4 regions of the Virgibacillus sp. M23 genome follow, and region 2 is predicted to be linked to each of the others. Evidence: riboswitches for the same ligand, from Rfam matches in the RefSeq annotation. Region 2 holds a riboswitch; each other region holds the start of a gene.
What was found. Region 2 has a riboswitch for S-adenosylmethionine ahead of metK (methionine adenosyltransferase). Riboswitches for the same ligand answer to the same signal wherever they lie in the genome.
Positions count from the first base shown of each region.

Region 1: another riboswitch for S-adenosylmethionine. It lies ahead of RVS70_RS02765 (methionine biosynthesis PLP-dependent protein); the one in region 2 lies ahead of metK (methionine adenosyltransferase).
Region 3: another riboswitch for S-adenosylmethionine. It lies ahead of RVS70_RS13690 (5-methyltetrahydropteroyltriglutamate--homocysteine S-methyltransferase); the one in region 2 lies ahead of metK (methionine adenosyltransferase).
Region 4: another riboswitch for S-adenosylmethionine. It lies ahead of RVS70_RS16005 (methionine ABC transporter ATP-binding protein); the one in region 2 lies ahead of metK (methionine adenosyltransferase).

Region 1 is NZ_JAWDHA010000004.1:96,876-100,061, forward strand. It holds gene RVS70_RS02760 (anthranilate synthase component II) at 1-262, opposite strand, end outside; gene RVS70_RS02765 (methionine biosynthesis PLP-dependent protein) at 316-1,431, opposite strand; SAM riboswitch class I at 1,507-1,610, opposite strand; gene RVS70_RS02770 (ROK family transcriptional regulator) at 1,953-3,122, shown strand; gene RVS70_RS02775 (asparaginase) at 3,126-3,186, shown strand, end outside.
Region 2 is NZ_JAWDHA010000006.1:111,869-115,054, forward strand. It holds gene pckA (phosphoenolpyruvate carboxykinase (ATP)) at 1-513, opposite strand, end outside; SAM riboswitch class I at 782-892, shown strand; gene metK (methionine adenosyltransferase) at 1,190-2,386, shown strand; gene RVS70_RS04035 (gamma carbonic anhydrase family protein) at 2,657-3,178, opposite strand.
Region 3 is NZ_JAWDHA010000035.1:15,977-19,162, forward strand. It holds gene RVS70_RS13685 (XRE family transcriptional regulator) at 1-418, opposite strand, end outside; gene RVS70_RS13690 (5-methyltetrahydropteroyltriglutamate--homocysteine S-methyltransferase) at 757-1,869, opposite strand; SAM riboswitch class I at 2,239-2,343, opposite strand; gene RVS70_RS13695 (Na+/H+ antiporter NhaC family protein) at 2,634-3,186, shown strand, end outside.
Region 4 is NZ_JAWDHA010000048.1:3,258-6,443, forward strand. It holds gene RVS70_RS15995 (ABC transporter substrate-binding protein) at 1-257, opposite strand, end outside; gene RVS70_RS16000 (NAD(P)/FAD-dependent oxidoreductase) at 274-1,329, opposite strand; SAM riboswitch class I at 1,519-1,625, shown strand; SAM riboswitch class I at 1,707-1,810, shown strand; gene RVS70_RS16005 (methionine ABC transporter ATP-binding protein) at 1,883-2,914, shown strand; gene RVS70_RS16010 (methionine ABC transporter permease) at 2,904-3,186, shown strand, end outside.

The DNA of each region.
Region 1 (3,186 bases), on a different contig from region 2:
CTTGAGCAATCGTTTGATGCCCTAAACAAATTCCAATTATTGGATATAGCGTATACAGTTTTCTTACAATCTCTAGACATATACCTGCAGAAGCCGGGTTTCCAGGTCCAGGAGAGAGCAATATGCTAGATGGGTTTAATCGTTTAATGTCTGCTATTGAGATTTCATCATTGCGAGCGACATATACTTGCTGGTTTAGCTGCTTCATATATTGTACAAGATTAAATGTGAATGAATCATAATTATCGATGACTAATATCATGTAGTTACCTACTCTCTTATAAACACTTCATGCGTTATTATAGCAAATGTAGGTTAATAAGCATATGTATCCACTTCAATTAATGCTTGTTTTAAATCCTCTATTAATTCATTTGGTTGTTCAATTCCAACTGAAAACCGTAGCAGTTGGTCGTCAACACCACGCTTTATTCTTTCATCTCTAGGTATGTCAGCGTGAGTTTGTGTTGCTGGATAAGTAATAAAACTTTCCACCCCTCCTAAACTTTCAGCAAAAATGATAAGCTTCAAACTTTGAAGGAAAGGATCTATCCATTTACTTTTTCGTAAGCGAAAAGATAACATACCACCTCTTCCTGGATATAGAACATTATCAACCATTGGATGCTCTTGCAAAAAGGATACGATAAGCTTTGCATTGGCTTCATGTTTTTCCACCCGAAGCGCAAGTGTTTTTAATCCTCGAATTAATAGCCAAGAGTCAAAAGGTGATAGCACAGCACCTGAAGCATTGTGGTAATTGGCTAATTTTTCAGACAAGGATTTACCTTTTGCCACTACTAATCCAGCGAGTACATCGTTATGACCACCAATGTATTTCGTGCCACTATGAATGACGATATCAGCCCCTGACTCAATTGGCCGTTGAAGTAGCGGGGTCAGAAAAGTATTGTCAACAATTAATAGTACATTATATTGGTGCGCTAATTCCGCAACTTTTACAATATCTATCTCTTGCATTAGGGGATTTGTAGGTGTTTCAATAAAGATTGCTCTTGTTTTCGAGGATATCAGTCGCCGCGTTTCTCCGTCATTCTTGAAATCTGTATATGTTGTCTGAATTTGATATGCAGCGGCGTAATGCTCTAATAATCGGTACGTTCCTCCGTATACATCACTCGTTACAATGAGTTCATCCCCAGCATTAAAAAGAGAGAATACTAATTGAATGGCTGCCATTCCAGAACTGCAAGCATACCCACTGTCAGCGGATTCCAATTTAGCGATTCCTTCCTCTAGTAAGGTTCTTGTAGGATTTTTCGTTCTTGAGTAATCATAGCCTGATGATTGTCCCAGTCCGTGGTGCTGGTAGGCAGTTGACAAATAAATAGGTGCGCTAACTGCTCCAGTAGCTTTATCACTCTTATTTCCTAATTGTACTAATTCTGTTTCAATGCTTCTTCGTGACATAATATCCATCCCTTCATTCGATGAAAAAAGCCTCTTCTAATTAAATAAGAAGAGGCTTACATCATTCGGTTACTCTTCCTATCTGCATGCTTTCGAGCATCTGGAATTGGCACAGTTCTCTTTATAAGTCTGTTGCCGAGGCTTCAAAGGGCCAGTCCCTCCACCTCTCTGGATAAGAAAATAGTTTATGTAATTTTTAAAATAGATTACAGTTGTTTTTGCTATTTGTCAAGGGAAACTTAGGGATTTACTCCAATGTACAGTTTACAGCATTTAGATAACATGGTTTCATCTGAAGATAAGTGGAAAATAAAAGCAGATACGAAATATCGCAAGAAATAAATTAGTTAAAACATTCTAAAAATTAGTTGACTAATTTTTCTCGCTAATCTATACTATTAATAACTTCACAGGAGAAACTATTTGGTTAAATACTGGAAAAATATAATAAATAGTAAAAAATCAATGGAAAAAGCCATTTAATTCTGGTTATTAATTACATGATGTTAATAGGTGATCAAATGAAAATTAAGAATCAAGATTTTTTAAAAAAAGAAAATAGAAGTTTAGTCTTAGAAATAATTCTTAATCAAGGTCCGATCTCACGTGCCGAAATTGCCAAACAAACGTCGATGAGTCCTACTTCTGCTTCTCGAATTGTTGCATCATTACAAGAAAATAAGCTAATAAGAGAGATGAATATGTCTAGCGAAGGAATTGGCAGGAAGGCCACTTATTTTATTCCAAATGAACATTCTGTATTCTCAATTGGTGTTGAAATTGACCAGAAAGTTATTCGGATCGGTTTAATGAATTTTATAGGAAAGTTAACCATTCTGAAGTACTTTGACTATCAATCAATAGATCCAGTGGCAACAGTTCAATTTATAGCAGACCATATATTACAAATGATTGACGACGAAAATCTTACATCGGATCAAATTGCTGGAGTTTGTATTGGCTTACCAGGACTTATTGAGAATGACAAAGGTGAGGTGAAATTATCTGCGCAATTTGATTGGAAAAATATCCCTTTACAAGAGATGGTTGAAGAGAAAGTAGGCTTTACCGTATTCGTGGACAATGAATTAAAATTGAAAGCGCTTGCTGAGTATATTAGTGATCCTGAACCAAAAAAAGCGTATATGGCAATGATTGGTTTTGGTAGTGGGGTAGGTTCTGCGTTAATAAAGAAAGGAGAAATCTATCGAGGTGAAGGAAACTTCTCAGGAGAAATCGGACATACTATCGTTGATCCTTATGGAATTTATTGTCCATGTGGGAATTTTGGCTGTCTCCAAACGTATATTGCTGAAAAGTTTTTGTTAGATGAAGCATCTAAAACAAAAGAGATTGAAAATATTCAGGCCTTAATCATTGAATATGAAAATGGAGAAAAGTGGGCAAGAAATATAGTTGATAAAGCAATTACCTATGCAGCAATTACGATTAATAATGTTGTTTGCGTATACAATCCAGATTCCGTCGTTCTTGCTGGTAGTTTAATTGAAAGGTTTCCGCAAATTAAAGATCAAATTATTGAAAAGTGTGAGAATCAGATGTGGGCACCTGTCATGAAGACATTTCAATTACGCACTACAAAAACGGGAGAAGATGGCGTTGTGATAGGAGCTGCCATGATTGTACTACAGCATTTTATAAAAAATATTCATGAAAAGAGTGGGGTTTAACCTATGATATCAACACCTATTATTGCTGAAGAATATAGAGGAGGAACATTAGAAAATGTTCATC
Region 2 (3,186 bases):
TGAGTTCGTACCATCTACTTCAGGATCTGCTTTAAAAGTAGGGGCTGATATTACTGTGAATTCAGCTTGATGTGATAGTAACTCATCAGCAGTTGGAGTTATAAATAACTGCCGTGCAAATAGATTGTGCCAGGCATATTCGTTAATAACTTGTATTGGTAAGCGATACGCGTGGTCTGCACCAGCAAATCCGTTAAATTGGAATAGCTCTTCTTTATTTTTTAAATAGGAAATAACCTTTTCATACAATCGATCAAATACAGATTCATCAATGGATTGATTTACTGTTCCCCAATCCACCTGCTGTTCACTTACTTCATCTGTAACAATAAATTTATCTTTTGGGGAGCGACCGGTATAAGATCCTGTTGTTGCTTGAACTGCACCTGTTGCGGTTAACATGCCTTCTTCTCTTGCTAAAATTCTTTCAACAAGCTGAGGTACGGATAAATTTGTTTGTAGCTGTTTATGCGTGTATAATTCTTTTACGAAAGACTTTTCTACCGTTTTCATGTTAAATACCTGCCTTTATGTGAAATTGTATTCACGTTCTTTTGTTGAACGACCAAATAATCCTGAATATGTTTATTAGTATAACACATTTAAGTTAATAGTCCATACTAAATATAAAATAATTTTTATAAGATGTTGAATGTTTACAGCAAAAAATGTCGTTCAGAATCTTTCTTTCCTTTAGTATGAGTAAAAAACTTCTGAGAATACAGTTAAACTAGTTGACACATTAAGCTTCTTCCGATAAGCTAAGTTTCGAACGGATACTCTCTTATTCAGAGTTGGTGGAGGGACAGACCCAATGAAGCCCAGCAACCATCACTTTAGTGAAAAGGTGCTAACCTGATGCAAGGAGATTTTTTTCCTTGAACAATAAGAGCGAAAGGCCAGCAATCCTTTCCTCATGACAAGCGGGAAAGGCTTTTTTTATTAGTTATAAAAATTCTACACGTAGATGACTAACTTTAACCCGATTATAAACATATTAGTCAATTTCTAAGCTAAATTGTCATTCGCCTGCGTGTACGTGTGAACCAGGAGTGACAATAGAATATACGGTAGTAGGTAATCTTTCTGGTGCCTTTCTTATTTCAGTTTAACCTTAGTACTTATTACTGAATGAGCATATTTGATAAATAGAGTTCCGTAATCGATATTTGAAGGAGGATTTAGCAACATGGCTGCTAATCGTCGTTTGTTTACTTCTGAATCAGTAACAGAAGGACATCCAGATAAGATATCTGATCAAATTTCAGATGCTATTTTGGATGAGATATTAAAAACAGATCCAAATGCCCGAGTGGCATGTGAAACAACTGTTACAACTGGACTTGTTCTTGTAGCGGGTGAAATATCCACTACTACTTATGTAGATATACCTGCTATTGTTCGTAAAACTATAAAAGAAATCGGATATACTCGCGCAAAATTTGGGTTCGACGCGGAGACATGCGCAGTATTAACTGCCATTGATGAACAATCACCTGATATTGCTGGTGGAGTTGACACAGCATTGGAAGCAAGACAAGGAAAAATGAGCGATCAAGAGATTGCTGCAATAGGTGCTGGTGATCAGGGTTTAATGTTTGGTTTTGCTTGTGATGAAACAGACGAATTGATGCCACTTCCAATCTCATTGGCACATAAGTTGGCAAAGCGTCTCGCTGACGTTCGGAAGGATAAGACATTAGAATACTTACGACCGGACGGTAAAACACAGGTAACCGTTGAGTATGATGAAAATGATCAACCTGTTAAAATTGATACCATCGTAATTTCTACACAGCATCATCAGGATATAGCTACAGAGCAAATAGAAAAAGATTTGATAGAGCATGTTATACGCCCTATAGTACCAAATGAGTTATTAGATGAGACGACTAAATATTTTATTAATCCAACTGGCCGTTTCGTTATTGGTGGACCTCAGGGGGATGCAGGTTTAACAGGTCGAAAGATTATTGTTGATACGTATGGAGGCTATGCTAGACACGGTGGCGGAGCGTTTAGTGGAAAAGACTCTACTAAAGTTGATCGGTCAGCTGCATACGCTGCCCGTTATGTCGCAAAGAACATAGTGGCTGCCAGGCTTGCCAAAAGCTGTGAAGTACAGCTAGCCTATGCCATTGGTGTAGCAGAACCTGTTTCTATTTCGATAAACACTTTTGGAACAGGTGTTGTAAATGAAGAGCAACTAGTAAAAGCTGTTCGAGAATTATTTGATTTACGACCAGCAGGTATTATTCGTATGTTAGACTTGCAAAAACCTATTTATAAAAATACTGCTGCTTACGGGCATTTTGGAAGAACAGACATTTTATTTCCATGGGAGAAGACAGACAAAGTTGAGCAATTGAAAGCACTTATTAAGTAGTAAAGTCTTGATCATCCTTTAGCTTCACAATGGTTATGATACGAAAAAAGGTAACCTAGCTGATTTAATCTTCTAGGCTGCCTTTTTTCATAGTCTAAATTACAATATTTTCCATAAGGATAAAGAAGGCGTGTTGAGCTGCGTCCAGCTCCAGCGCACAGAATCTAGGTGACTTCACGAATCGCCCTAATCTAAGTCATCATTGGCTTGCAAGCACACCGTGATTCCTTTATCTCCGTTGACTAGCTCCAATCGCTTTTGTTCTTGAAGTTACTTACCGGAATTTGTATATTTTTTGTAGTAGATTGCTTTATCTACATATGATTTTCGTACACGTTCCATCTCCGCGTAATCTTCTAGAGTTAAGTCTCGGATTACTTTTGCTGGTCTACCAAGAGCTAACGTATGTGGCGGAATCGTTTTTCTAGGTGGCACAAGGCTTCCGGCTCCGATAAATGCATTTTCACCTATTTCCGCACCATCAAGAATAATGGAACCCATACCAATTAAAGCTTTGTTTCTAATCATGGCGGAGTGCAGGGTCACTTGATGTCCGACTGTCACATCATCCTCGATAATTAAGGGAAGATTAGGGCTTTGATGAAGCATGGACAGATCTTGAATACTAATTCTTTTACCAATTTTCACAGGTGCAACATCTCCACGAACTACAGTTTTAAACCATATACTAGAATATTCATCAATTGTAACGTCACCGATGATGGTTGCATCCTCTGCAATAAATGCAGTTTCATGAATTTGTGGTTGTTTTTCTTTATATGAATGTATCATTTGAATCC
Region 3 (3,186 bases), on a different contig from region 2:
CCTCTAAAATATAAATAAACTCATCTTGGGAGTGCGTATAGGTCTCTTCGCGGACATTCATATCCCGAGGAGTTACATGAACAATAGTAGGTTCAATTCCTGTAAACCGCGAACGATTTGCCAGCAATTCATAGGAGTAACCCATATTCTCATCACCTACTTTAAATTGCCGTTCTGTATGAGGGAGTAAAACAAGATCTCGATCATCATGATCATCCAAAATCCAGGTTAGTGGTACTTCTAATTCTTCACTAATTTTGGATAAAGTGGCAATTGCTGAAGCTGTCTGTCCATTTTCAATTTTAGATAAAAGGCTTTTGGAGATTCCACATGCTTCCGCTACCTGCTGTTGTGTTTTTTTCATACGCAAGCGCATTTGCTTAATTTTCTTACCTATATTATTAAGATTTATTGCAATTCTCTCCTTCCGCTAGTGGTCACACGTTCTATAAACTTCTTTAATGATAGAATAGAACGAAACTATCGTCAATCCGAACATACAGATAATCACTGCCTATAGATTTAATCACATACAAGCAGAGTGTGCTGTTTTTTTAGCTAGTTCTGTTTACTTTGCTAATATTAACGGGTCAAAGCACCCTTCCTTTCGTTAGGTAACATCACCATTTAAAAAAATGAATGATAAAGCACCCAACTACATTCCGAATATACTGATATGCTCGAAAGGTAATTCGGAGTTACTTTATCTTCATTCATTCAAAATGGTTTAATATAAGCGGCTACTAATATGCTTTCTTACTTCCACACATCCTTAGCGATATCTACTACATGTCTAACCTTATTCCATTGCTCTTCTTCTGTTATCAGATTACCTTCTTCTGTAGAAGCGAAACCGCATTGCGGACTAAGACAGAGCTGTTCATACGGAAGGTAGTTAGCAGCTTCAGCAATACGTTTCTTAATAACATCTTTATCTTCCAGCTCTGGGAACTTAGAAGTAACTAATCCTAAGACTACACAAAGATCATCTCTGTTCACATAGGATAAAGGCTCGAAACCTCCAGATCGCTCGTCATCAAATTCAAGGAAAAGCCCGTCCACATTCAACCCAGCGAAAATGGTTTCAGAAACAGCATCATAAGAACCTGTACTGAAATAATGGGAACGATAATTGCCTCGACAAATATGCATGGTGATAAGTAAATCTTTAGGCCTTTCAGCAATCGATTCATTAATCACACGTTTGCAAATATCCCTTAGTTTTTCTGGATTCATGCCCTTTGCTTGCAGTGAGGAAATCCCTTCTTCTGATAGAAAGGATGCCCATGATGTGTCATCTAACTGAAGGTAACGACAACCTGCATCATAAAATGCCTGAATTGCTTGTTGATAAGCCATAATCACATCTGGAACAAGGTCTTCGATTGTTTGATAAATATCTGTATCAAATCCAGCACGAACGAGTAACATGTTCGGACTTGGGATCGTCTGTTTGGTAACATGACGGTTCCCTACCACTTCATTCAGAAACTTAAAATCTGCGAGAAATGGATGCTCTTTATTAAACTCCACCTTTCCAGTAACATGAATGGAATGCTTTTTTGTCTCAATTCCAGCAAATTTCAAGCCATTATTTGGCTCAAATCCCTCAACACCATTTAAATTCTCTAAAAAGTCGAAATGCCACCAAGAACGCCGAAGTTCTCCATCGGTTATAGCCATTAGCCCAGCTGCCTTTTGTTTCTCTACTAGCTTAATAATTTCTGCATCTTCAATTGCTCTTCGTTGTTTTTCACTAATTTCTCCTTTAGCATATTGAGATCTCGCGTGCTTGATACGATCTGTTCTTAGAAAGCTACCTACATGATCTCCTTTGAAAGGTGCTATTCGTTCTACTGCTGTTGTCAATGTATCCACTCCTTTATAGTTATAAAAAGGCTGAGACAAAAGAATGAAGAAACAATTAAAAACGAACAATGATTGGTTGAAAATTAATTATCGTTCGTATTGATCAGAATCATTCATTTAGCACCTGAAATAAGCGAGACTCCGGCCGTAACACCACGAGTCCGAAGATCCACTAGAAAAAGCGTTTTCCTTACCAAGTTAGCTGAGACCGTTCCCGCGGAAAGCGAGTATATTTCACGATGCTGGAATGATACTCCTATTGATAACATGATTATTCGTATTTTGAGTAAATAAGTGTGTTTTGCCTCAGCCTCGTTAAAAAGAACCCTTCTGCTAAGAAGGGTTCTTTTGTATACATACATCGTCACCTTCTCATCTTTCAAGTTTATAAAACTTGCTAGAAGTAGCACCTTATTTATAAAACAGGTTGCTGAGGTGTCTTCAGGCTAGTCCCTCGACCTCTCTAGATAAGAATATTATGTAATTATTTAAATAATTAAAACTATCATAGCAATTCTATTAAAAAATAGCAAAAGATTCCTCACACTATTTAATAACTGCTGTCCATTTCACCCTTTCTAATAGCTTTATTGACATCTAATAATCAACAGATTCACCTATTATGAGGAAGCATGTAGTGATTATGTCTTTCTGCAAAAGCTACGTATGAAAAATCGACTTTTTACAAATGGTAATTATAGCTTTTATTCATTTTTTCAACCTTATACTAGATATCAAACCATCCATTTAGAGGAGGCTGTACGATGGATCACACCTGGTTCTCCCTCATTCCCTTTACTATTGTTATTGCTTTAGCTATATGGCAAAAAAGACTTCTTCCTGGACTAGTGCTGGGACTCCTTGTAGGTGCTTTTCTGTTAGAATTCAGCGTATTAAACGGAACAAAAGAAGCCGTAAACTATCTCATAACGACATTGGCAGATCCAGGGAATATTAATATTATCGCCTTTTTATATTTATTTGGCGGATTGATTGGTATGATGCAAATTTCTGGAGGAGTTAAAGGATTTTCTGAGTGGGTTGGTGACAAAATTCAATCCGAACGAGGACTTCTAGTTGTCATCTGGTTGACCCTACCTTTTACATTTATGATGCCGATGTTTCGAATAATGATGATTGGACCCGTGGTAAAATCCTTACTTAAAAAGGTGAACATGTCTCACTGGAAAGTAGGGTTCACGATGGATGTATCCACCAGTTCCGTTATCGTATTATTACCAGCTGCCACTGCTTTCGTCGGTTTCATGGTTTCCCTTATTGAAGGGGGAATTCAAAAACATAATCTGGAAGCAGATG
Region 4 (3,186 bases), on a different contig from region 2:
GGTTCAGCACCTACTACGTTTGCACCTACGGACAGTAGTTCGCCCCCGTAGTAGTCGGTGACAATTCGTTTTGGTTTAACTGGTATATCGACATTCCCTTTAGCGGTTTCAAAACTACGCATTTCTTCTTGTTTATTATTATCTTCATTGCTATCTTGATTTTCTGATTCTTCTTCTGAGCTATTATTACCACCACATGCTGATAAGAAGACAGCAAGAATAACTAGAAAAACTGGTAAGCGCAATTTTTTAATCATTTTCAATCTCCTTAGCTTATGATTTTTGATATAGATGCCTTAATAGCGCTTTATTTCTTGAATTAAATTTATCGTTATGTGAAGATACCCTTGCTTTTGCTGTTGCATCAGGTTCTAATAATAGTTTTGCTTGATTAACGGCATTCGCTGCATCTACAAATGCTCCAGCAATTAAGTGTACCTTCCCATCAAACGATAAGATATCACCAGCTGCATAAAGACCTTCAATGGAAGTAGCTGATTTCGAGGTTCCTTTTACAAAGAAATCCCTTTCTATTTCAATATTTAAAGGGCTTTCTTTAATAAACGTTAATTCTCGTTCATAGCCATAGCTAATGATAAGCGCATCTGTTTTCACTTCTTCTTCTTGATTTGTCTCGTGGTTTCGTATTTCCACGGCTTCGATTTGATCGCCTTGTGCATTAGCATGCAACTTCTCAATGGTTGAATTAAAATGGATGTTAGCTGTAGAATTCATGATTTGCGAAATATGTGCTTCATGTCCTGTAAATTCATTTTTACGATGCACCATATGTAGCTGCTTAGCTATTGGTTCTAATTCGTTAGCCCAATCAATGGCTGAGTTTCCCCCACCAGATATGATAATGTTTTTATTTTTGAAATGCTCAAGACTTTGTACGGTATAATGCAGATTTGTTACCTCAAATCGATCTGCACCTTCAATATCAATTTTAATTGGATTTAATATACCGCCACCAACTGCAAGAATTACTGTTTTACTTAAATATTGATTACCAGAATGGGAAGTTAATACAAATAGGTTATCTTCATTTTTCTCTATTTTTGTAACTTTTTCGTTGAGAATGACTTCAGGATCGAATGTCAATGCTTGCTCTGCCATTTGATCAATTAAGGTAGCTCCAGTTACAGGAGTTAATCCACCTACATCCCAAATCATTTTCTCTGGATATACGTGTACCTTACCACCAAGCTTTGGTTGATATTCTATAATACGAGTTGATAAATCCCTCATGCCACTATAAAAAGATGCATATAAACCTGCTGGTCCACCACCAACAATAGTTACATCTGTAATATCTAAATGTTGCATATTATAATTACCTCCTTCGCCATTGATGATAATGAGAATCATTATCACTATGACTAATTATACAGAATTTTTTTAGGAAAGCAATAAACGGTTAGAAAAATAAATGACAGGTTTATAAAAAATTTTCAAATAGTAATTGACAGGATGTCGCAAGCGTAGTATTGTATATATCAATTACAAAATATAAACTTCTTATTCAGAGAGGTGGAGGGAATTGGCCCTTTGAAGCCTCGGCAGCGGACTTTACAAAGTACTGTGCCAAATCCAACAAGTCATTTGTGCTTGGAAAATAAGAAGAGAGCGCCAATAGATATGGAAATCTCTTCTTACAAACAAGGAGGGATTTTTTTATTCGGAACAAAATTTTATAGCGTAACTTCTTATCCAGAGAGGTGGAGGGACTGGCCCTTTGAAACCTCGGCAACAGACTCTATGAAGTACTGTGCCAAATCCAGCAAGCTAAGAGCTTGAAAGATAAGAAGAGGATAGTATATGGATGCCTCTTCTTAACTGAAGAGGCATTTTTAGTACAGACATAAAGGAGTGATACATCATGATTACGTTTGAACGTGTAAGTAAAATTTATAATGGAAAGCAACAACAAATAAAGGCATTAGAAGATGTGAATTTGCACATTGAAAAAGGTGAAATCTTTGGTGTTATCGGTTTTAGTGGTGCTGGGAAAAGTTCCCTTATTCGTTGTGTGAACCTATTAGAACGTCCCTCTTCGGGAAAAGTAACGGTTAATAATCAAGATTTGCTAAGCCTTTCTCCAAAGGATCTACGTGAAGCTAAACGAAGCATCGGGATGATTTTTCAGCATTTTAATTTATTAAATGCTAAAACAGTATTCGCAAATGTAGCGATGCCGTTATTACTTGCTAATGTACCAAAAGATGAAGTGAAGCGTCGGGTTATAGAACTACTAGAGTTTGTTGGATTAAAAGATAAAGCAGATAATTATCCAGATCAACTATCTGGTGGACAAAAGCAGCGTGTAGGAATTGCTCGTGCCCTTGCTACGAAGCCAAAGGTATTATTATGTGACGAAGCAACTTCAGCACTAGATCCAGAAACTACGAAATCAATTTTACAGCTGCTAAAGAAGATAAATGAAGAATATAACCTAACCATTTTGATTATTACGCATGAAATGGGGGTTATTCGCGAGATTTGCGATAAGGTAGCGGTATTGGATGAGGGGAAAGTAGTAGAAGCAGGTTCCGTATTCGAAGTGTTTGCACAGCCAAAGACAGAGATTGCACATAAATTTGTACGGTCTGTGATGCATGATGATATTCCTAGATCCGTATATGAGCTGTTAAAAGTGCTGGATCAACGTCAGAAAATTTATCGAATTGTATTCCTTGGGGAATCGACGGGACGACCGCTATTATCAGAAATTGCTAAGCAATATGCGGTTGATGTAAATGTGTTATTTGGCAGTATTACGGAGCTACAGGGAACACCATTTGGCAATTTAATCGTCAAACTAGATGGTGATGAAAATGAAATAAATCGTGCTATCATGCATATTCACCAACAGAAGGTAACGGTAAAGGAGGTGCTAGCAGATGTTAGTTAATGGTCAACAAATTGTGGAAGCATTATGGGAGACTATTGTAATGGTTGGCGTTTCCTTGCTTTTTTCGTTTGTAATTGGTCTAATCTTAGGGATTTTACTTGTTGTCACAAGAAAAGGTCATTTATGGGAAAATAAAGCAGTTTTTACCGTATTAAATGCCATTATAAATGTGTTCCGATCTATTCCGTTTATTATCTTAATGGTTGCTGTCATACCATTTACTCGTTTGGTAGTTGGAACTTCAATTGGAACTGCGGCAGCTATTGTTCCAA